DNA from 4 places in the Paenibacillus sp. P13VS genome. Region 3 is predicted to be linked to each of the others. Evidence: a T-box and tRNA genes for the amino acid it is inferred to sense, from the RefSeq annotation. Region 3 holds a T-box; the other regions hold tRNA genes.
What was found. A T-box is a leader RNA that pairs with one kind of tRNA and senses whether it is charged. The one in region 3 lies ahead of leuS (leucine--tRNA ligase), so its partner is inferred to be a tRNA-Leu.

Region 1: it has a tRNA-Leu gene. The T-box ahead of leuS (leucine--tRNA ligase) is inferred to sense a tRNA for this amino acid. The anticodon was not compared.
Region 2: it has a tRNA-Leu gene. The T-box ahead of leuS (leucine--tRNA ligase) is inferred to sense a tRNA for this amino acid. The anticodon was not compared.
Region 4: it has a tRNA-Leu gene. The T-box ahead of leuS (leucine--tRNA ligase) is inferred to sense a tRNA for this amino acid. The anticodon was not compared.

What each region holds. Positions count from the first base shown of each region.
Region 1 is NZ_WYEV01000002.1:520,491-526,310, forward strand. Features, by position in the region: gene GUA98_RS03440 (sn-glycerol-1-phosphate dehydrogenase) at 122-1,270, opposite strand; gene GUA98_RS03445 (hypothetical protein) at 1,429-1,620, shown strand; tRNA gene GUA98_RS03450 (tRNA-Leu) at 1,737-1,821, opposite strand; gene GUA98_RS03455 (Gfo/Idh/MocA family protein) at 2,023-3,015, shown strand; gene GUA98_RS03460 (winged helix-turn-helix transcriptional regulator) at 3,235-3,597, shown strand; gene GUA98_RS03465 (sensor domain-containing diguanylate cyclase) at 3,679-5,298, opposite strand; gene GUA98_RS03470 (fused MFS/spermidine synthase) at 5,464-5,820, opposite strand, start outside.
Region 2 is NZ_WYEV01000002.1:433,487-439,306, reverse strand. Features, by position in the region: gene GUA98_RS03025 (glycosyltransferase family 4 protein) at 1-652, shown strand, start outside; gene GUA98_RS03020 (hypothetical protein) at 760-1,818, opposite strand; gene GUA98_RS03015 (xanthine phosphoribosyltransferase) at 2,022-2,603, shown strand; gene GUA98_RS03010 (hypothetical protein) at 2,700-3,029, shown strand; gene GUA98_RS03005 (hypothetical protein) at 3,148-3,363, shown strand; gene GUA98_RS03000 (carboxymuconolactone decarboxylase family protein) at 3,494-3,823, shown strand; gene GUA98_RS02995 (C40 family peptidase) at 3,904-4,368, opposite strand; cyclic di-AMP (ydaO/yuaA leader) riboswitch at 4,374-4,505, opposite strand; tRNA gene GUA98_RS02990 (tRNA-Leu) at 4,867-4,951, shown strand; gene GUA98_RS02985 (X2-like carbohydrate binding domain-containing protein) at 5,300-5,820, shown strand, end outside.
Region 3 is NZ_WYEV01000006.1:262,369-268,188, forward strand. Features, by position in the region: gene comER (late competence protein ComER) at 1-754, shown strand, start outside; gene leuS (leucine--tRNA ligase) at 735-3,179, opposite strand; T-box leader at 3,251-3,516, opposite strand; gene GUA98_RS17435 (phosphotransferase family protein) at 3,611-4,567, opposite strand; gene GUA98_RS17440 (class I SAM-dependent DNA methyltransferase) at 4,746-5,516, opposite strand; gene GUA98_RS17445 (S1 RNA-binding domain-containing protein) at 5,629-5,820, opposite strand, start outside.
Region 4 is NZ_WYEV01000004.1:235,180-240,999, reverse strand. Features, by position in the region: gene urtD (urea ABC transporter ATP-binding protein UrtD) at 1-221, shown strand, start outside; gene urtE (urea ABC transporter ATP-binding subunit UrtE) at 199-894, shown strand; gene GUA98_RS10905 (hypothetical protein) at 928-1,584, opposite strand; gene GUA98_RS10900 (Rha family transcriptional regulator) at 1,642-1,845, opposite strand; gene GUA98_RS10895 (urease accessory protein UreF) at 2,104-2,805, opposite strand; tRNA gene GUA98_RS10890 (tRNA-Leu) at 3,231-3,313, shown strand; gene GUA98_RS10885 (glutathione peroxidase) at 3,451-3,927, opposite strand; cyclic di-AMP (ydaO/yuaA leader) riboswitch at 4,296-4,468, shown strand; gene GUA98_RS10880 (hypothetical protein) at 4,587-4,982, shown strand; gene GUA98_RS10875 (HAD family hydrolase) at 5,155-5,820, shown strand, end outside.

The sequences.
Region 1 (5,820 bases), on a different contig from region 3:
ACTTTCGCCCAAGAACTTGTTCGAACTTATAATAAACAACTGTATGATTTGTACGTACAAATCAGAGGAAAATGCAGTGCCATTCCGGATCATTTTATCCGTTGTACAGGTTGGTTTTATTTTAAACGACGTTCAAAGTTTCATTAATATATTTGAGTCCGGTATATCGATCTCTAAGTGTGTGTGCCGTTGCAAATGCATGTTCCACCATATCCGGTGTAACCCCAAGCTGATCTGTTGTGGTCGGCCCCCCAACCTGCTCAAGCCATGCCGTAAGCTGTGACGCATCAGGTAAAGCAGCATACACATCAAAAACAGGTTCTCGGGACAGCCTTGCAAGTTCCTTGTATCGCTCTGTAAGAAGCGCACAAGCTACCCCAACTTTGGCCCCATGCAGAACAGGTTTCCGGCCCGCTGCCATCAATTCCATTTCCCAACGATGAGAAATGTGATGCTCACCGCCGGATGCCGGACGGGAATGATCAATAATTAACATGGAGGCACCTGAGATGATTAGCGCATCCATCAATGCGGTTATACCTTCAGCTCTTCCTTCGGCGATGGCTTGAACATTGTCGATGCAGGCCGTCAGCGCTTCTTCCGTCATCCGGTAAGCAACCGGACAGAACGGCTCTCCGCCCAGATCACGCGATACAATCCAATCTGCCAGAGACGTATATTTGCCTAACATATCACCGAAGCCCGCTGCCGTCATTGCCTGGGGAGCCTGCTGGGTAATGTCAATATCCGCAAAGATCGCTTCGGGCGGAACAGCTTGAAACGTCTGCTTGATGCCGCTTACAATGAGCGGAGCTCCTGCTGAAGTGAACCCATCAACCGATGCCGCTGTTGGGACAGACAGAAATGGCTTGTTCATTTTGGCACACACAAATCGCACCAGATCATGTATGGTCCCCGATCCCACTGCGATGATGGCCTGAGTCATTTGTTTTACACCAAGCAGTACCTGCACAATCGCAGCCTCATCGGCAATGATATCCCCCGCGCTGTTCTCAGGCATCTGGAATTCATCTGCTATGAGCCCCGCATCCTGCAGGCTTTTTACCACCTCATATCCCGCCACCGGACCTGTCCGGCCATCATATACCACAGTAACCTGGTTATAGCTCTGTTCCAACAGGTACCCCGGCAATCTACGAATTGCACCATGCTCCAAAAAGACCTGCATTTGTACCAGCCGATGATCATGTCCACAGGTACACTGCTGTGCTTCTGCATTCCAAGCTGCAATGCGTTCGTTCATATTCATGTGTTCGTAACCTCCCGTTTCTAAGTTCATGCATATTTGCACTGGAAAAGCCACACAATGAGTATAGGAAAAATTTCAATGATTTTCCTGTTCACACTTTACTTCTTGTACCCGCATTTTGCAAATGTTTTGACAAACTATTTGAAGCAGGTGATCCCATGCAGCTCGGCAAAGATACAGGCTTATCTCTCGGTTTTCTTGCAGGAACGACCCTGGGCAGCGGGATTGCGTTTTTGTTCCAATTGCAGGCGTATGAAGTGGTCGGCAGCGTTTCCTTTTTCGGCATCATTGGTGCCTTGTCCGGACTATGGACAGCGATTTTCTTACGCCAGCGCCGGCGTCAACACTAACAACTGAACCAAGAAGACACCTAATCAAAGCTAGTTTTTAGGCATTTCAATTCGTAGAAAAATAAAAAAAGGTTCGAGAGATTGCAAAAGCAATCTTCGAACCTTTTTCTCTTCGATGCGGTCGAGAGGACTCGAACCTCCACGGGGGGTTAGCCCACACGGACCTGAACCGTGCGCGTCTGCCAATTCCGCCACGACCGCATAATATGTATCTTCTCATCCTTGATGAAAAGCAACCGGTTAATCCATTTCTCGTTTCACCGTAATTAAGAGTATACAGGCTCTGGAAGAAGAATGCAATACTTTTTTTATTATATGAAATAGATAGGACATATGTCCTTTTATAGAAATTAAAAACCTCCTATCGTTAGCACCAGATATCATTGAAGAAGGAGAATGGTTATGACTCAAATGAATCTTTGTTTTATCGGTGCCGGATTTCACGCAACGACCAATATCTACCCTTCTGCTGTAGAAGCAGGGGCTACCATCCAGGCCATCTCCACTCGCAGTATCGAACGTTCTCAAGCCGCTTTGCTGCGATACGGCAGCACAGGATCAGCATATGATAACGCAGCTCTCATGCTGCAAAACGAAGACTGTAACAACGTTGTTGTGGTGGCTCAACCTGAGGATCAAACGTCTCTCGCCTTGCAATGCATCAAGGCAGGCAAGAATGTCTATGTTGACAAACCCCTTGGCTGGACTGCCAGAGAAGCTGCAGAAATTGCTGATGCGGCCGAAAAGGCTGGCGTTGTACTAATGGTAGGATTTATGAAACGCTATGCGCCTATATATATGAAATTAAAGGAACTGATTGATGGTGGTTCAATGGGTAGAACGCGTTCGTTTCAGATGAAATTTACGGTTGACAGTACTCCATTTTGCAAGAACGAAGAACAGTTTATGAAGCTCGCTGCCATTCACATGGTCGATCTGATGCGTTTCCTCTTCGGCGAGGTACAGCACGTGACGGGTACCACAGTCAAGGATGGAGAACATATTAATCAGAGCATCTCCCTGAAATTTGATAATGGTATTGTGGGCAGTGCTTACTTCGCAGGCATGAGTGCATGGTCACGCGAAAGCGAAAGCGTACTGGTTACATTCGATCACGGTTTTGCGTCAGCAGAAGAAATGAATACACTTACCGTCCATCACTCTCGCACTTCGGACAGCCTCCCCTGGAAGGCTCTTGAAGAGCAGGATACGGTCTATACGCCTTCCAACTCTCCCATGTCTGGCGCATACCGTGATCTCTACCTTCGTGGATTTGTAGGTGAGATGGCGCATTTCATGTCATGCTGCCACAATCATTCGCTTCCGCATTCGAGCGGCAAGGATAATGTCGGAACGATGGCCCTGTGTGATACCATCTTGTCTTCACTGGTCTAACAACAAAATCTTGCTGTATACCCTGAATCTTACATCAACCCGTTGTTTCGTATAACGAAACCGGGTTTTTTTACTGTACATTTCACCTTTTCATTCATCCGATATCGAGGGTTTATAATCCGAATCAGACATGGTATGCTTTGAAGAGAACATACACACATTTTAAGTACGTAGTGCTTAAATTGATACTATACACATAGCTGACGGAGGTGCAGATCGATGAAAAAAATCTCAACCGAGACATGTCCCAAACCCTATGGCTGCGCCGTAGAAGTTACACTTAGCGTTATTGGAGGCAAATGGAAAGGAGCCATTCTGTATCACTTGTTTTCGGGTTCCTTACGCTTCAATGAACTCCGAAAGTTATTTCCCGACATTACGCAGCGAATGCTCACCTTGCAATTAAGAGAATTGGAAAGCAGCGGGATTGTACACCGGGAAATCTACCCTCAAGTTCCACCCAAAGTGGAATACTCACTTACGCCATTTGGGGAAACGCTCCGTCCGATCATATTCAGCATGCGGGACTGGGGAGAAACCTATACAAATGAAGTCGTCCAAGCCAAGTCACAGGAAGTATAGTGAACGCAATAAAAGCTGATTCCTTCTCATAAGGGATCAGCTTTTTTATCGTGTATTTCATAGGCGATCTTCCCGGCCTGTTTATGACCTATCTACGGTCTGAATGGTCACGGTACGATTGCGCCCTTCTTCCTTCGCCTGATACAGAGCTGTGTCCGCGAGATGGAACAGCTCCGTCGCTGAAGATGAATGCAGCGGATATTCGGCAACCCCTGCCGATATCGTCACGGAGCGATCAATCGGCATGATACTCTCCTCAACCGTGACACGGATAAATTCGGCAATCTGATAGGCGGTCTCAGCTCCGGTGTGCCGCAGCAGCACGACAAACTCTTCCCCGCCGAAGCGGGAACTCACATCCTGCGGCCGAACAGCCAACCTGATCAGACCTGCAATATGCTTCAGGACCTCGTCTCCAGCGTGATGCCCGAACGTATCGTTAATGGATTTGAAGCGGTCGATATCCAGAACAATAATCGAGAATGGCGTCTGTTCATCAATCCATTGCTGGATGACTTCTTCAAATGTCCTGCGATTCGTCATGCCTGTCAGCACATCCGTTCTGGCATCATAGGTAAGCTGGTCGGTTTGCTTGCGAAAATTCATCAATGCACCCAAAACCGTGCGGGTTAGCAAATCGGCCTCCCTGTTCCAATGTGGTTTCATGGTTGGCAGGTCCACTTTACCCTGATCCACCTGATTAACCAGATCGGCCAGATAGACAAATGGACTCGCCAGTTTCCGCGCTACCCGAATGACAATCAGGGTCAGGAGGAGAAACGGAACGGAAGTATACAGCAATAACATGCGAATATGCTCATTCAACTGATCGTACACCGTCTGAGTTGGAGATACGACCACGACGCCCCAATCGGTAGCAGGCACCTTCTGATACCCGGCAAGCGAATCTATGCCAGCCAGATTTTTATACTGCTCCTTACCTGTTTGATCATTCAGCAGCTTTTGTACAACTTCATTTTTACTGATGTCCTCACCAATTCTTTTGGTGTCTGGATGAAATAGAAGCGTGCCCTTGACATCGACAATAAAAAAATATGAACCATTGCTTGTCCTCAGCTGACTTCCAAAAGAGAGGTTCAGGATATTATTCTCCTGCAGATAGATATTACCGCCAATAGTCCCCTTAAATTGTCCAGCTGCATCGAAGATCGGTTCACTGACAAAAACATTTCTGCGCTTCGTCCTTGGGGTCTGATAGGCTTCGGAAATATAGGGCGCCTTAAGCTCCATCGCTTTTTTGGCTGCCTCAGATGAAACATGCGCCCCGACGGATAAACCCGAATACGGCGACATGCTGCGTATCACACCCTTCTCATCCACAAGGGCTACAGAGTTAAAATAATTGCTGCTGCGTTGGATCAATTCCAGCGTCGAATCCAACTTTTCCGTATCTGAATAGTCCATCTGCGGAAAATAGTCTGCAGCATATTTCAAGCTGCTCTGCATGGACTGAAATAGCGAATCCAGTGTCTGACTCATTTGAGCTGCGCTTGAATAATTAAGAGACAAGGTATTGTCAATGAGAGACTGCTTCTGCGTTGTGTAAGACGAAATAAACATGATTGTTAAGGTCATCAGCACCGAAATGGTGACCAGCCCACTGAGCAAGGCGGGAAGGCTAATTTTTTTGTAGGTTCTCGCTTTTCTTCGCCATCTGGATGCTTTGTTCTTTGCGATCATTAGTGCTTTCCCCCGGATTTTCATGAAAAGGCATATTCTCACTATTCTATACGAAAGTTGTTATGAATGTATTAATTTTGTATGAATATTTTACAGTTTCTTCAATTAAAATTGACAACTCCATGACAAGCTTTATAAATCAGGCGTCTGTCTTCTTCTCCAGAATCAAAGCTCGTCCTCGATGATGTATCCTTCCCCAGGCTCCTGTTCCACAAACCCAGCCATAGATCGCGATTGGAAGTCAATAGGAGCATCGCTTCCCACCAGAATTCGATTCTGTATCTCATCCTGCGTTTCCGTAGGCAGTGCAAATGAACGTGTGTAATCAAACTGGACAGCCATCGTTGCATATATCGCGTTTACAAGTCTGTCATTGCCCGCACGCCCAAATACATTCAACAGTATGCTTCCACCAGACTGCAGCTTGCTTTGAGCCATCGTGAAGAAAGATCTGGAGGTAAACTGCTTCGGCGTTCCTTCTGCGGTAAATGCATCGATAATAATATAATCAAATGTTCCAGG
Region 2 (5,820 bases), on a different contig from region 3:
GTCTTTTCGGCAGTATTTAACTCCTTACGTGAAGCAGCCTGACGTCATTGGCATTATTCCAAACGGATTTGATGAGAAACGTTTTAAACCTATTCCTCATGATAATGCGATCCCGCAGCTGGTTACGGTGTGCCGCCTTGTCCCGGCCAAAGGACTGGATATTTTGTTCAAAGCCTGTGCGGAACTCAAAGGTCGAGGGCATGACTATGTTTTACATATTATCGGGGATGGACCGATTCGACCTGATTTGGAAGAGTTGGCTCAGCGTTTGGGTATCTATAACGAGACTATTTTTTATGGATACACCCTGCATCCGGAAGAGTTCATGCCATTTTTCGATATATTTGTACTTCCTTCCAGGGCAGAGGCGTTTGGTTCCGTGTTTGCCGAGGCAGCACTGAGTTGTCTTGCACTTATAGGTACGGATGTGGGTGGAATTCCTGAACAGATTGAGAACGGCAGCAACGGGCTGCTTGTTCCCCCTGAGGATCCTTCGGCACTTGCTGAGGCGTTGGAGAAAGTTATGGTTGATCCCTCGTATCGTTACGAACTTGCACGCTCGGCGTGTGAGAAGGCCAAAACGCACTATTCTTTGGGCAGATCGGTTAATGAACTGAAAAAGCTGTACCTGCAATATGCGAGCAAAGCCTAGATTCATTCCTGAAAATAAAATAAACAGAAGAAGCCGCTGGAAACAGCGGCTTTTTGATTGCGAGAATATGGTTTTGAAATGTAATACATGTTGGAACGCAGTATAATTTACAGGTTTTTATGTCTCGTACGAAAGCTTCCCCAACGGTCGATTACCAATCTGCCGGCCCAGACTAGGGCAAGGGTGCCGAAGATTGGATAGAGAATGGATAGGAGAGAACTGAATCCAAACTGGCTGAGTGAGTAGCACAGCATCATAATGGTTAATGTAATTAATCTAGGGGGCACTTGTAAGTGCTGACCAAGCTGAAGAGTCATACCATAGATGTCTGCGACGAATGTTGTGAATATTTCCATGAAGATCAAAGTTACATACACGGATTGAACAGCCCATCCAAGTTGGAAGGCGATGCTCCCCATCGGAATTTCGAACTGCATGATCCCTGGCATCTGGGCTGACATGGCGAAATGGGCGGCTAACAGCATGAAGCCTACACCGATTCCGCCGAGTACACCGCCCCATTTCAGGACATTACGATCACGGATCTGATTGCCTACCGGCACCAGAACAGCTTGGGCCAGTACCAGATTGAAGGAGGAATACAATAGTGGAGACAGCCACACCTTTATAGGATTGGTATCTGTAGTCAGCGTAACGAACCGTAAGGCACCGGGATGGTGTATGGTGCTTGTAATCATGAGGATGGACAACAGGAGCATCATCGGCACCACAATGCTATTCATTTGCAATATGGCTTTGATGCCTCGTCCAAGAAGCAGGTACGTTCCCACTATCGTAATAATCAAACCAGTCTGGTAATGCAGTCCAAGATGCTCCACGAAGACAGAGCCTGCTCCGGCGAGCATTACACTGTTTACACCAATAAGTATCAGAAGCGTTATCCAGGTAATCCACTTTCCAGCCTTATGGCCAAATAGGTGCTTGTTCAGGTCCTCGTAAGAGCGGGAGCCGGTATCATGGGCGATGAGCATCATTTTGGTGCCCAGCCAGACAAATAGTATGGTCGATAAGCCAATGGTGATGGTGGCCCATTTGCCATACTGGGTAAAAAACTGCAGTATTTCCTGCCCTGTCGCGAAGCCTGCTCCTACAACCGTTCCGATGTATGTAAATGCGATCTGCAGCACCCGGAATGCCTGTTTCATGCGTTTCCCCTCTCAGGCCCCATAATAGTTTGGACATGCGGGTACCATGGTACAAGGTATGCTTGACCCTGGTAACTCATGACAATTGTAAGAAGCTTTCGTTCTCAGAATCGGTCAATGATGGAGGAAAGCCGATTTCGCTTGAACTGACAGCCTCATCTATGATACTTTTACCTCATAGGATAGGCTTGGGAGGTCGAATGATGGAAGTATTAAAACAACGAATATTACAAGAAGGCGTAGTCATCTCGGATCAGGTGCTGAAGCTGGACGGATTATTGAATCACCAGATTGATCCTGCACTGACAATGGAGATGGGCCGCGAGTTTGCCGCTCGCTTTCGTGAAAGTGGAGTGACACGGGTCATAACGGTGGAGTCTTCAGGGATCCCGGTTGCTTTTGCCGCAGCACATGAACTTGGGGTGCCGCTCGTATTTGCCCGTCGAAAAAAGACACTTCTGGCAGATCCCGATGCCTACTGTGAACGTGTACCTTCCTTTACCAAAGGGATCGTAACCGATATTATGGTATCCCGCGAATATATTCATGAGAATGACCGTATTTTGTTTATAGACGATATTATCGCCAACGGAGATGCAGCTCGCGGTGTCATTAAGATCATTGAACGTTCAGGGGCGGAGCTCGTCGGATTCGGTGTCGTGGTCGAGAAATGTTTTCAGGCCGGTGCACGTACGATCCGTGAGCAGGGCATTCCGGTGGAAGCCTTGGTGCGCATTCGTTCACTGAATGATGGAACCGTGCAATTCGACGATAACCAAATGTGACAGTTTAAAGGAAAAAGCCTATTTTTTGAACAATGCCTTTGCATGACCGCGAATTTCATTTATAATGGGGTTATGTTAGGGAGAGGAGGCAACACCATGGGGAACCAACCGGCATCAGAACAATTTTTTATTGAAAAGCTGGCGGAGTCGAAAGTTCATTTTGAACGTGCCCTGGATTGTAAACATACGGAATTTGATGACCTTTATCCCTATATGATTGAACATCCTCAATTTTTCTGGTACAAACGCTATGTTGCCTGGTCAGAGTTGCTGACCATTGTAGGCTTGTGTGAAGAGTTGTCCTTCGCTTGGAAAGAACAATTTACACCACATCAAGTGGAGTACCTTGAAGAACGTGTGATGTCCGCCAAAGTGCTTGATTTTTGGTTCGAGAAGAACGACAGCAAAGAGCACGCGCAGCGGTAACTTTCAGTCGGGATATTTTTCGAATGACATAACAGTCCAATACAGTCACGTGAGACCTAAATGACTCTTCATTTAGGTCTCTTTTTGTAAATTATTTTGAAACATAGGAGCCATAGACATGATTAGTGATGCAGAATTAGATGCACTGCGCTTATCGGGTGAAAAAGTAAGAGTGGTACGGGATGGTCTGGAGTCCAACGATGTAACAGGGATTGTCGTTGCTTGGGATGGGGAACAGGTGCTTATCCGTCGCCAGAACAGACGTGTGGTCAAGCTGGACCGCAGTTATCGCTATCAGCTCTTTAGTGAACCACGCCAAAGTCCGGCTGAATGAATAGAGCCGCTCTGGAGTCGGAATGCATGGAATTACCATGGATGGTTTGGCATAATTCCGCCACTCGGGAGAGAAGATAGATACAGCGAGAATTCGTAAACTTATCAGCCGAGAGGATGTGCGGGTAGCCATGACATTGATGAATGATAAGGTACATGCCTACAAGGATCAGATTGGAGAATTAAGCGATGTGTTGCCTGGCGTAGTCAAAGCGTATCACGATTTTACAGGTGAATGCTTTCAGTCAGGTGCCATCGACGCCAAAACCAAGCAGCGGATTGCCCTCGGCATCGGATTGTTTGCCAATAACGAAGTATGTACGTTTTACCACGTAGAAGAGGCCCGTGCGAAGGGCGCAACCGATCAGGAGATTATGGAGACGGTTGCGGTAGCTGGAGCGGTAGGCGGCGGTCACGCGCTGTCTCAAGGCGCAATGCGTGTGCAAAAAGCGTTGCACTAAGGTTTTTCCTGCAAGTGAGTCTGAATAACCAGACAGCAAAACAGGCTCTGGATCATTCCAGAGCCTGTTTCTTGTGCAACTTATATTTTTCCAAGCATCTTGTTATACATAAATTGTCCGGTCACCCGGCGCGCTGTTACATAGCGGTCACTGAAGTATGGATTCGACATTTTGGTGATGCTGACACCTTTACTGCTGGAAGCATGAGCGAATTGCCCGCCTCCGATGTATACGCCTGTATGCGAAATGCCGCTGCCTGAAGTGTTGAAGAATACCAGATCACCTGTGCGGATATTGGCTTTGGATACCGGAGTACCCGCCTTGGCTTGCTGCTGTGAAGTACGTGGCAATTCAATGCTATATTTTTGGAAAATATATCTCATAAATCCAGAGCAATCAAACCCGGCCAGCGTCGTGCCGCCCCACTTGTAAGGTATTCCAGTCATGTTGTTAACGACGGTGTTGATACTGCTCGCCTCAGTGCTTGCTGCACCAGATGTAAATAGAACGGCTGCGCCAAAAATAGAAATGATCAGTTTTTTCAAAATCAATGTTCTCCCTTCGATGCCTACGGAGTTAGCTAAGGGTTCGGTAGAAGGTTCCCTATATTTCCTATGTATAAGAATAATTCACCCAAAATGGTTCCCCCGTTTTCAAACATGAAACTCGGCAAATGAATAATTAATATTTTGTAACCTTTTGAAACTATATTGCATAAATGCGTAATTGTCAAACCTTTCTTCCTTCTGCAATGTTAACGGAATTCAAGACTTTTTGTGGAAAGTAGTAGTTCTCCATGTTTATTTATGATGACAAAAACGTAATTTGTGTTTCATCAGCGCAAAAATTGGACAAATAAGTAAATTGGAGTAGTAGAAGAGAGCGTGATTCATTTTTAGCAGGGAAAGTCAGTTCTCAAGTAGATTTTATACCTTTTAGTCATCTTAGTTTTATACTAAATCATTTAAGTGTTGACACACGGAATTTCACATGATATATTATTTCTTGTCGCCGCGATAGATTATCTCGGAGATATGCCATATGCGGTCGTGGCGGAATTGGCAGACGCGCACGGTTCAGGTCCGTGTGGGCTAACCCCCCGTGGAGGTTCGAGTCCTCTCGACCGCATCATAAGAAGAAAAGGTTTCTCGTTAGGCTAACGCCTGCGGGAGACCTTTTTTTATGTCTTTTTACTTGACCATAAGACCATAACTACGATACACACATCGTTACTTAAACAACGTCCTCCGAATCGATCTGATGGCAGCAGTTTACTTGCAAAATCTCCGGTGTAAGGGGGAGAAATGCCTGTTCTATGGCTGTGGTACCCCCGCTTTCATGGTGAAATGTACGCAAAATTCCGAATTGTACCTACCCTGAGCATAATACATCCACTATTCTTTTCACGTAAGGTAAGCGCTATCATTATGGATTTGAATTCACTATTTCAGAGGGGGTAGGGATGATTTGAAGCGAATGGGTAAACGGATGGCGATGGTTTTTCTGGTGTTCATCTTTGCGGCAGTTCAGTTTGGATTTACAGGGACTAAAGGTCGTGTGGTTGAAGGGGCTGCAGAGACAACATTAGCTGAGAAACCTTACATGGGCTGGAGCAGTTACAGTATGCAGGTGTATGACCCTTCCGTAAAATGGACATCAGCGGAGAGCATCAAGAAGCAATCGGATGCCATGCGCGAGAAGTTACAGGCTCATGGCTATGAATATATCAATATTGATGCGGGATGGAACGGAGATAATGATGAATACGGAAGACCGATTCCTAACCAAGAACTGTATCCAAACGGATTCCAGGAGGTTATCGACTATGTTCATAACAATGGTCAGAAGATCGGGATCTATCTGATTCCCGGATTGTCCATTGATGCATACAATAAAAACCTCGAGATTTACGGGACGGGCGGAGCTTGCCGAATGCAGGATATTGCTTATCAGCCACTTACCGTGATGGATGCTTGGAATGCGTATACCTACAAGAT
Region 3 (5,820 bases):
CGCAAGCAATCGGACCCCTTCCAAAGTGCGTCAGTTATCCCTCCGTTATCCCGGACTGCATGAATCACAGAGCAATCGGGAAACTGTCATCCGAAGCAACATCATATTTCTATGCGTGAAACCACTCGAATTCAAGCATGTTATTGACGACATTCTGCCTGTTGTAAATCCCAATCATATCATCGTCTCGATTACCAGTCCCGTGCAGCTGCGTCATCTGGAATCTTCACTTCCTTGCAAAGTCTCCAAAGTTATCCCCAGCGTTACGCACCAGGTTGGCAGCGGAGCATCCCTGTGCATTCATGGCGAACGCATGACCACTGAAGACCGATCCGTTCTGGAGGGACTTCTCAGTCACTTCAGCAGACCTTACCAAGTCGATGAAGCCTGCACCCGGATCACATCCGATTTTTCGAGCTGCGGACCTGCATTCATATCCTTCTTCCTGGAACAATGGATCGAGAGTGCCGTCAAACTAACAGGGATCAAACGCGCAGACGCCTGCGCTCTTGCAGGTGAAATGCTCCTCGGAACAGGCAAGCTGCTGACGGAAGGAGGATATACCCCCCAAGAGCTCCAGGCTCGCGTTGCCGTTCCCGGTGGCATTACCGCCCAGGCACTTGCTTTAATGAAAAACAGCCTGGACGGTGTATTCGACAGCCTAATCCATACAACCCACGACAAGTACGAAGAGGACTTGTTGAAGCTGGATGAAGTATTTAGAGCCGGTGAAATTAACCGGCAACAATATTAACAAGTTTGCCTGGAACGGCAATGACCTTGCGAATGGTCTTGCCTTCCAGAGCCTGTTTGACAGGTGCCAGTTCCATTGTAAAGTCCTGCATGCCTTGTGCATCGAGATCTTTGGCAATCGTTGCACGAGTTACGATTTTGCCGTTGACCTGTACAACAATCTCCACTTCAGCATCTACTGTCATGGATTCATCATACTCCGGCCAAGCTACGTAGGAGATTCCTCCTTCGTGTCCAAGACGGCTCCACAATTCTTCCGCCATGTGCGGTGCCAGTGGGGACAAGAGCTGTACAAAGTTTTCCATCGCTTCACGTGGCAATGTATCGGCTTTGTAAGCATCGTTGATGAAGATCATCAACTGGCTGATCGCTGTGTTGAAACGCAGATGTTCCAGATCATCCGTAACTTTTTTGATCGTTTTGTGAGCTGTGCGTTTGAATTCTTCCGTTCCGCCATCCACAGTGATCTTGTCGTTGATTGCTCCAGTATCCTCGTTGATGAAGAGACGCCATACGCGTGACAGGAAGCGGTACATACCCTCTACCCCGTTAGCATTCCACGGTTTTGTAGCTTCCAGTGGTCCCATAAACATCTCATAGAGACGCAATGTATCGGCTCCGAATTCATTTACAATTTCATCCGGATTAATGACATTACCACGGGATTTACTCATTTTCTCGTTATTGGTTCCCAGAATCATACCCTGGTTCACCAGTTTGTGGAATGGCTCCTTGGTATTCACCACGCCCAGATCATACAACACCTTGTGCCAGAAACGAGCATACAGCAGGTGAAGCACGGCATGCTCGGCTCCCCCGATATACAGGTCAACCGGCAGCCACTGCTGCTGTTTCTCCTGGGAGATCAGCTCTTTGTCGTTGTGTGGATCGATAAAGCGCAGATAGTACCAGCAGCTTCCCGCCCATTGTGGCATCGTATTGGTCTCGCGGCGGGCTTTCATTCCCGTTTCCGGGTCCACCGTATTTACCCACTCCGTTACGTTCGCCAGTGGAGACTCCCCAGTACCTGAAGGTTTGATCTGGTCGATATCCGGCAGCAGCAAAGGAAGTTGATCTTCCGGTACCGTCTTCATTGTTCCATCTTCCAGGTGCAGAATTGGAATCGGCTCACCCCAGTAACGCTGGCGACTGAACAACCAATCGCGCAGGCGATACGTTGTTTTCCCTTGCCCCTTACCATTCTCTTCCAACCATGCGATCATTTTCGCAATCGCTTCTTCGTTATTCAGTCCGTTCAGGAAGTCGGAGTTCACATGCGGTCCGTCACCAGCATATGCCTCTTGTGTTACGTCCCCACCCTGGATAACTTCAATGATGTCCAGACCGAACTGCTTCGCAAATTCCCAGTCCCGTCCATCATGACCCGGAACTGCCATAACCGCTCCTGTACCGTATCCAGCGAGCACATAATCCGCAATCCAGATAGGCAGCTTTGCACCATTAACCGGATTGATCGCATAGGCACCAGTGAATACGCCGGTTTTTTCTTTGGCCAGATCCGTACGTTCCAGATCACTCTTGCGAGCGGCCTGCTCCTGGTAAGCCTTAATGGCTTCACGCTGTTCCGCTGTCGTAATTGCATCGACCAATTCATGCTCAGGAGCAAGAACGGCAAAGCTTGCACCGAACAGAGTATCCGCACGTGTTGTAAACACTTTAATAACTTCTTCACTGCCCTCAATGGCAAATACAACCTCTGCACCTGTGGATTTGCCAATCCAGTTGCGCTGCATATCCTTGATGCTCTCGGACCAATCCAGCTCTTCCAGATCTTCCAGCAAGCGCTCTGCATATTCCGTGATTTTCAGTACCCATTGACGCATCGGTTTGCGTACAACCGGATGACCACCGCGCTCACTTTTGCCGTCAATAACCTCTTCGTTAGCCAGTACCGTACCCAGCGCTTCACACCAGTTAACCGGCACTTCATCTACGTATGCCAAGCCTTTATTGTACAGCTGGATGAAGATCCATTGTGTCCATTTATAGTATTCAGGGTCTGTTGTGCTGATCTCACGATCCCAGTCGTAAGAGAAACCAAGAGACTTGATTTGACGACGGAAATTGTCGATGTTGCGGAATGTAATTTCCCGTGGGTGCTCGCCCGTGTCCAGAGCGTGCTGCTCAGCAGGCAAACCGAAAGCATCCCAGCCCATTGGATGAAGCACATTATAACCACGCATACGTTTGTAACGGGAAACGATGTCCGTTGCCGTATACCCTTCCGGGTGACCTACGTGCAGACCTGAACCGGATGGATAGGGGAACATGTCGAGTGCATAAAACTTCGGTTTACCCGGGTCTTCACCTGTTTTAAACGTTTTGTTCTCATCCCAATACTGCTGCCAACTTTTCTCCATTACCTGCGGCTGATAGCCGTGCTTCGGCTGGTGATTTTCACTCATCTATTGTTCCTCCTCTTGGTTATTCACTTTTATTGCAACAAAAAAACCTCAGCATCCATAGCGTTTGCAGCGCTAGGGACGAGAGGTTGAATTCCCGTGGTACCACCCTAGTTAGCGGACGAACGTGCTTCGTCATCCACTCCCTTTGGACCTGTAACGGCGGTTAACCGATGCGGATTTCCATTCCTGAACGAAATGCCAGACATTCAAGCACAGGATGGTGTAATCACCGCATTTCTCCAAGGCGAGTTCGTGAAATACTGTCAATCGGCTTGCACCAACCGCCGACTCTCTGTCATGTACAGGACTCACTACTGTTCCTTATCATCGAAATATGTATACAATATCGGGACCATTATATAAAAAAGCACGACTAAAGTCAATATTGCTTGGTTTGTTGCTATAAATAATGCAGTTCTTCCCCATTCGGGCTAGGACATTCGAAATCGCTCGATTCCTTCTTCCAAGTTATGAATTGCCCACTGAATGTGTTCCTGGTTATCATATTGACGATATTCGCATTCAATCCACAGGATCAGATCGAAATACAGATCGTACAAGCTTCTTCGTTTTCGTTCACTCTCCGTTGTGATGGCCCTACCGTAACCTTTCACAAACCCTTTTGTATAATTAAAATGACTGAAGTAGTGCTCCATCAGGGGATCCGCCCATAGGCAGCGCTCAAAATCAATAATGGCTGTAATCCGCCCCTGTTCCACAAATACATTGCCATCCCACAGATCCCAGTGAATGAGTACCGGCTCGTTGACATCGCTCAGCACATCCGATTTCTCCCTAATCAATTGGGCAAGCTCATCATAATCCATAGGAAGTTTTACGCCAGCCTCTCTTCCGTCGGTCAGCAGATCATCCATCAGACTCAAAAATGCTTCCTTCCAGGTGTTATACTTTGGTTTCTTTTCTGAAAAATAGCCAAACTTTTCACCTCTGATCTCGTTGATCCGGCGATTGAATGCACCAAGCTGCTCTTCAATCTCTGCCTGCTCTGCTGCACTATACTGATCTTTGACCTTGTTGTAAGGCGTGCCAGACATATATTCCATCATAAAATACTCCGCCGGAGCAAGACTGCATGTGGTATCCCACGCCAATACACGGGGGACCGGTACATCTCGAAGCTCTCCCACAAGACGCAGTGCCTGAACTTCTGCCATCAGGAGATCCTGCTCACAACGCAATGGTTTACCAACCTTGGAAGGAGCGATTTTGAGCACCACCTCTTGCCCGTTGCCGAGCGAGATATAATAAGCATGGTTGGCCCATCCGTCAATCATTTCCCTATATTCCAGGATGCCTGTATTAAAATGTTGCTTGGCAATTGCATTCAGCTGTTCTGAAGTCAGCCTTGTTTTGTATGTACTTTCCACTTCTGCACCACCTTTTTTTATAAATACGAATTCTATTCATCAAGATCGGGTAAGCGTTTTCCACGTTTTCCACCTTCGTCCATTATGGCTCTCTTCACTGGTGCTGGCAATGCATTTCATCATAAAAACAGGAAAAAACCGCCCTCACTGTTGCAAGGACGGTTCCCTATCTGCAATTCTATTTCACCGCGACGTAAAATAGCCGCTGCGCGCCTTCCCCAGCTTCTTTCCATGTGAAATCAGCATATACACGGACATTCCTGAATCCAGCTTTGGTCAGTTCCAGCTTCATCCAGTCCGGATCGTACGCACGCTGAACGTGAACCTCTTCGAAACGCTGGTACATGTCCCTGCCGCCGTCATCCACCCGGGAGAAAATGCTGAGATGATGCTCAATCTCACACCGTTCACGATCCATGTCGCAGGTCCAGATATAGGATACGGAGCGTTCATCCAGGACAAAAGGCTGCTCTTCTTCATAGCGAATCAAGGTGTCTGGATGGTGTACATCAAACAGGAATGTGCCTTCCGGCTTCAGCATCTCGTAGGTACGCTGGAACGTACGAATAACATCTTCCTTTTCCAGCAAATAATTAATGCAGTCACAGAAGGAGATTACTGAATCCACCGGTTCGGGTACTCTCCAATCCCGCATATCCTGCTGAACCCAGCGGACACTGCCTTCACGATACAATCGATGACCTTGAGGAGTTCCCTCCATTTTGCTTCGCGCCACAGATAACATATCCGCAGACAGATCAATGCCCGTCACTTCAAACCCCGAGTTGACCAGTGGGATCGTAATGGACCCTGTTCCACATCCAAGCTCGGCCACACTCTTCGGCATGCCGTGCTGCTCCCACGCTGTTCTTGCAAACCTTATCCAGTCCGGATAAGGCATATCTTCCATTAATTCATCGTACACATAAGCAAATTTACGGTAAGACATGTCAGGCACCGCACTTTCAATTTCATTTTCCGATTCCAAAAGAAAAAGCAGGGGCGTCCGGAGTTCACCCAGCCTTGCCCTGCCTTCCTTCGTTCCAATATGTCGTTAACGATTACTTGTTTTCATCTGAATCTTTCGGAGCTGACTCCGTCAAATACGTCCAGTTTTCCTTCTGCGTCACCAGTCCGTCTTTCATCAGCTTGCCCAAGGCACGCTTAAAAGCAGACTTGCTGATTCCAAAGCGCTGCTTGATGATATCCGGTGGAGTGGCATCCGAATAAGGCATACCGCCCATAGGGCGCTC
Region 4 (5,820 bases), on a different contig from region 3:
AAACAGGCAGGTTGTTACAGGGGATAGCACGTGAACGTTCGGTCGTGGTTGTGGAGCATGACATGGAGTTTGTCCGTGAGTACGCGGCCAAAGTGACCGTGATGCATGAAGGCAAGCTGTTGAAGGAAGGTACCATGGCTGAAGTGCAGGAAGATCCCAGGGTGGCCGAAGTCTACTTGGGAAAAAGGAGAGATGACCATGCTGTCGCTGCAACGAATTGAATCCGGCTACGGGGAAAGCAATGTGCTGCGTGGTGTTAATTTGGATGTCCTGCCTGGACAGGTGGTCTGCCTCATGGGCCGGAATGGTGTCGGCAAAACAACGTTGATGAAAACGTTGATGGGCCTGCTCAAAACAAGGAAGGGGGCCATCCACTGGAAAGGGCAGGATATATCCACTTTGGAGCCTGCCAAACGTGCCAGGGCAGGCATTGGATATGTTCCTCAGGGGCGTGAGATTTTCCCTCAGCTCACAGTAAAGGAAAATCTGCTGCTCGGTCTGGAGACATCTGCGCCTGGGGTGAAGACGTTTCCTGAAGATGTGCTCGCGATGTTTCCGGTCCTTGCGACCATGTATGGTCGACAGGGCGGTGATCTGAGTGGTGGCCAGCAGCAGCAGCTTGCCTTCGCGCGAGCGCTTGCCTCCCGGCCTGGACTATTGTTGCTGGATGAACCAACGGAAGGCATACAGCCTTCAATTGTCGAGGATATTCGGCAGGTCATTCTGCAAATCAAGGCGAAGGGCGACATTTCGGTGCTGCTCGTCGAGCAGAGTATTGACTTCGTGCGCGGGGCTGCGGATTACATCTATGTCATGGATAAGGGTGTAATTGCGCTGCAAGGATCACCGGAGGAATTGGATATGTCTCAATTTGAACACCACCTGTCCGTATAGGAGAGGTGGTTATTTTTTGCTTTTTTGCTTTGCTCAGGAGCGTTTATCCAGAATATTAGAGTACTTCGGGTATAGTCTGCGGATGCAATCCGGACAGATGTCGTGTGTAAATTCTGCATGGGTATGTCTCTCCAAATAACTTTCGACTGAATTCCAGATGTCCTGCTCGTCCTTAATCTGTTTGCAGACAGCGCAAATAGGAAGCAGTCCGCGTAGTGTTCTCACTTCGGATAGAGCCAGCTTCAATTGCTGTTCAATTCGCTTCTGTTCCGTGATGTCTGTATGCGAGATCAGAGCTAGTCCTATTGGAGACGGAGGATTAGTGTAATTCAAGGGTGTCAGCTCCAGCCTAAACCATCGAAGGTCCAGGTTCGCAGACTGTACAGATATGTCATATGTATGGCAGTGAACAAAGGGATATTGAATCTTCTCCAACTTCTGAATAATGGATAAATTCTCGGTTTCCTCTTCCTGGGCTGCCCATATCTGCAGCAGCTGAAGATAATGAAACGTTTCGTAAGACGGTCGATGGGCGTCGGCCTTTTTATATTTCGAGAGATGCAATCGCCCAAGCCCGTTCTGCCATGCGGTATTGCAGCTGCGGATTCTCCAGTCGCGGTCGACGATGATGAGTTGATGACGTAAGGATTGAAAGGATAACCTTTCAAGGTCGGTTGTAAAGAAGCTCATGAATAGGCCCTCCTTGGCAATCAGTTAAAGGATCGGGACGGCAGGGTAATGGTGGTGTCATCGAAGTTCATCCGAAATTTGCAAAATGTCTGCGACCTGGTTTCGGAAACGGGTGGCTTTTCGTGTGCCATGGATGAGATTGGATAAACGATACGGCGGGATGTCGTGCTTCTCGCAGAACGTTTTCTGGTCCATCTGAAGCTCCGTTAAGCGGCGTTTGATGGCCCATCCGAACGGAGTTACGGGTTTCTTTTTGTTCAAAAGGGTTCACCCCTCATAGAAGTATTTCAACCCGCCTTCGGCTGTGTATAATAGTGGGAGATGCGAGCTGTTCATTACATTATATACGTATTTACGTCATGTAACAATTAGAAACAATGAAAAATAGTGTATTAATATTAAATAATGACGTAAAAACGTGATGTTCTATAGACATACAAGAAAAAGCACGTCAGCAAGGAGGTTGCTGCGTGCTTTTTTCGTTTGGGGAAATATGAGGGGGGCTTGGAGGTGGTAAGATTAGGCGCGATAAGCATGCAGCCCTGCGCCAAGCATATAGAAGCTGGGGAACAGCGATTTCATGGACATGGAGGTTGGCTGTGCCGGTCCATCCGCAGCGGAGGCGCTAACGGTATTCCATTCATGCTCCAGGTCTGCGGCCAGGCGAACCAGCAGTTCCTGGGTGGTATCGTTATGCATGGGGAGGACTTTGGAAGCTTCGGTTATGCATGCATTCATGGCTGAGTGCAAGTAACCCATTACCGCTTCCTCGACGGGGATATCGAGGTAGTGGTTAATCCAGGCGTGAACAGTAGAGAGGCAGCCTACAGACTCGTATTTGGCAAGGGTGTGTTCGAGCTGACTGAATTCAATCCAGGGGTGGAGAGCCCGGGCCAGCTTGATCAGTCTTTTACCCATGGCAGCAGCTTGCTCCCTTTGATCAGAAGGAGTCCGCTGAACGTGAACCAACTTGTCAATGAGTGCTGTTCGCCATGTGTCATTATGATCTGTTGCGCTGTAGATACCTTTAATCGCCATGCCCTCAAGTCGAACGATACTGGGATGCAGCTGGCAGCGCATGAAGGACTCCAGATCATCGGCATTTCGGATGCTGCCTTCAGCAATGTGTACATCCATACCAAATGAATGGGTAAAACCTCCGACATGAATGGAGGAATCAAGCAGTTTGACATAATCGAGCAGCTTATTCCTACGGTTCACGGTCTTTCGCCTCCTATGTTCGTAAAATGTTATATTATATAACATTAATATTGATTTACGAAAGCTTTTATGTTTAAGATCCGAATTATATGATATATATAATCACATAAATATCCGTATTCTGTCAATGGTTTCTTGTTTTTAAGTTTTAATTATATTTAAATGTTACATTATGTGACTGAAAATAGTTTAAACACATAAAATTAATGTTATGTATATGATATGTTTTCTTATGGAGAGCTACAATTAAAAATGAAGATATATAAAAGATTTGAAATTTAATGTATGCAGCAGTTAAAAGATCATGACGATAAAAACCGATATTTGGAGGAAAAACACAGGTGCAAAAGTAGTTTTAATAAAAGTGCTTTACTTTTATAATGTGATCCTGTATAATCAATTTTGTTGCCGATTATTTACGACATGCGGTCGTGGTGGAATGGCAGACACGCTATCTTGAGGGGGTAGTGGGCGTATGCCCGTGGAGGTTCGAGTCCTCTCGACCGCATCATATTGTACGACAAGAAGAGGTTTTCCGAATATGGAAAGCCTCTTTTTTGCGTTTGGAACAACATAAAGAAAGACCATTCACACAGAACCGGTCTTTCTCTGGTTCCCTGTTGATGATGGCCTCTCCATGTTGATCTATTTCAGAAGTTTCTCAATATCAGCCTCAATTTGGTCAGGAGTTGTTTTTGGAGCATAACGCTTCACAACGCGTCCGTTCTGATCAACGAGGAATTTGGTAAAGTTCCACTTGATGGCTTTGGATCCGAGCAGTCCCGGTGCCTCTGTTGTCAGGTGCTGGAATAGAGGATGAGCGCTTGAGCCATTGACATCAATTTTCTCAAACATAGGGAAGCTTACACCGTAATTCATCTGGCAGAACTCTGCAATATCGTCGGAAGATCCTTTTTCCTGAGCGAATTGGTTGCTTGGGAAGCCCAGTACTTCAAACTGTCGGTCTTTGAATTTGTTATAAAGTTCCTGTAAGCCTTCAAATTGCGGGGTCAGACCACATTTGCTCGCCGTATTAACAATCAGCAGCACCTTGTTGCGATAATCGGACATCTCGACTTCCTGGCCCCGAAGGGTATTGACTTTGTAGTCATAAACGGACATGATCAGTCGCCTCCATATCGTATAATGGGTTAATGATTCCTATAGTTATATTATATTGCTTACAATTAGATAATGCAAAACTAATTGACTAAATTCCTATGTTGACTTACATATATCTAAAATTACAACCGTTTTTCATAAGAACGAGAATTAGCGAGCTTCACAGAGATGGATGGAGAATGGATAGGTTGTAAGCGATATCATTGATATGTAATGCCTTAAATTCGTCCATTCGGTGATCTGACCGTACTTTACACTAACATGTCGCGGGTGTATGATTCATATCGTAATTTCTAATTCAATTAAACTTAACATGAACAACGAAACAAACGATAATATCGCTCTGGTCAATATATGAAACAGGAACGATGTTTTAATCGCTGAGTTTCCATTCATTCATGGGTGGGAAACGGGGGAACCAATCGGAATGGCTGTCATTGCAGCTAATCCATGGGGTGAATTTTTCGGTGCAAGCCGGAAATAGGGCGACTCTCGCGCCCGAATCCGTCAGCTAACCTCGTAAGCGTTAAAGGGAGAGGCAACAAGCCGTACGCATATTCATGGCGTTTTCGTCATGGGTTATTCAAGAAGCGTTCGGGAGGCCTTGGTCCCCCACGCTTCTTTTTTGTTGTCTTTTCACGCCAAGGGAGGAACGAATGATGGATAATGAGATGATTTTAGTAACAGCACCGAATGAAGCAGGGCGCAAGTTTATCAAGCTGTTGATGTACAAAAAAATGCCGTTTGCCGTTCTGACCAACAGTGCAGGGGAAGAACGGAAGCTCCGCAGAATCGGAGTGGAGAACGTCATTCGCATGAATACAGCTGAAGCTCAGAAGTGGTTTCTGCCGCAGTCGAGCGTAGGCAACGTTTTTATTTTCGAGAACAGTTTGAACCTGACCTGCCGCTATCTGCAGATCTGCCGTTCCTGGACTTCCAAATCACTATGTGTAATTACGGAACAGAGTCACCCCAAAGGCATTTACCGCGGGATGGGAGCTGACCGCATTGTGTATTCTCTTAATGGAGAAGTTGGCTTCTTGCTTAATGGTTAATGTGATAGCTGCCGATTGATCCGGTGTAAGGTGCCTGTTATAATTGAACTTGTGGAAAAACGGAATTCTGAGGAGACTCATGCATGATGGTGGGTCTTCTTTTTTATTTGAGCATTAGTGTACATTGCTGATGTATAGAGATTGCGTTCGTGGCTAACAAGGAGGAATAGGCGTGCCTGATGTACGGGGGTTAAAATGGTTGTTCTTTGATGTAGGAGATACGCTGGTCGACGAATGGGAGCCGGTAGATGATATTATAGGGCAGTTTGTAAAAGAAGCCTGCTTGCTTGGGTATCCGGTGAAAATAGAGGAAGTGCGAGAGATATTTGCCTCCTGTTACCGAAACTATGAGCAGTGGCCCATGAGGGTAGCCATTCGAACGCTAATCAGCGATGAACGTCATAGGGAGCAGATCCAGGAGAAGTTGAAGTTCCGGAAGGAACTGGAGAAGCCCTTCGCTTCTGCTGACGCGGTGTTGAAGGAATTGTCATACCATTATCGAATTGGCATCATTGCCAATCAGAGTCCAGGGACAGCTGAGCGCCTGGAGAGCTACGGTCTGCGGAGGTACGTGGATGTACTGGCATGCTCGGCAGAAGAAGGCGTATCGAAGCCGGATCCGGAACTCTATGCTGTGGCTTTGAAGCAGGCGGGATGTGAACCCGAGGAAGCAGTCATGATTGGGGATCGGATTGATAACGATATCATTCCTGCCAAGAAGCTGGGGTTGTTGACGATTCGGATTTTGCAGGGCTATGGACGGTTTCAGCCTGAGCTGGAGGGCCAAGAGCGTGCAGACTGGACCATCGAATCCTTGGAGCAGCTTATTCCACTGCTT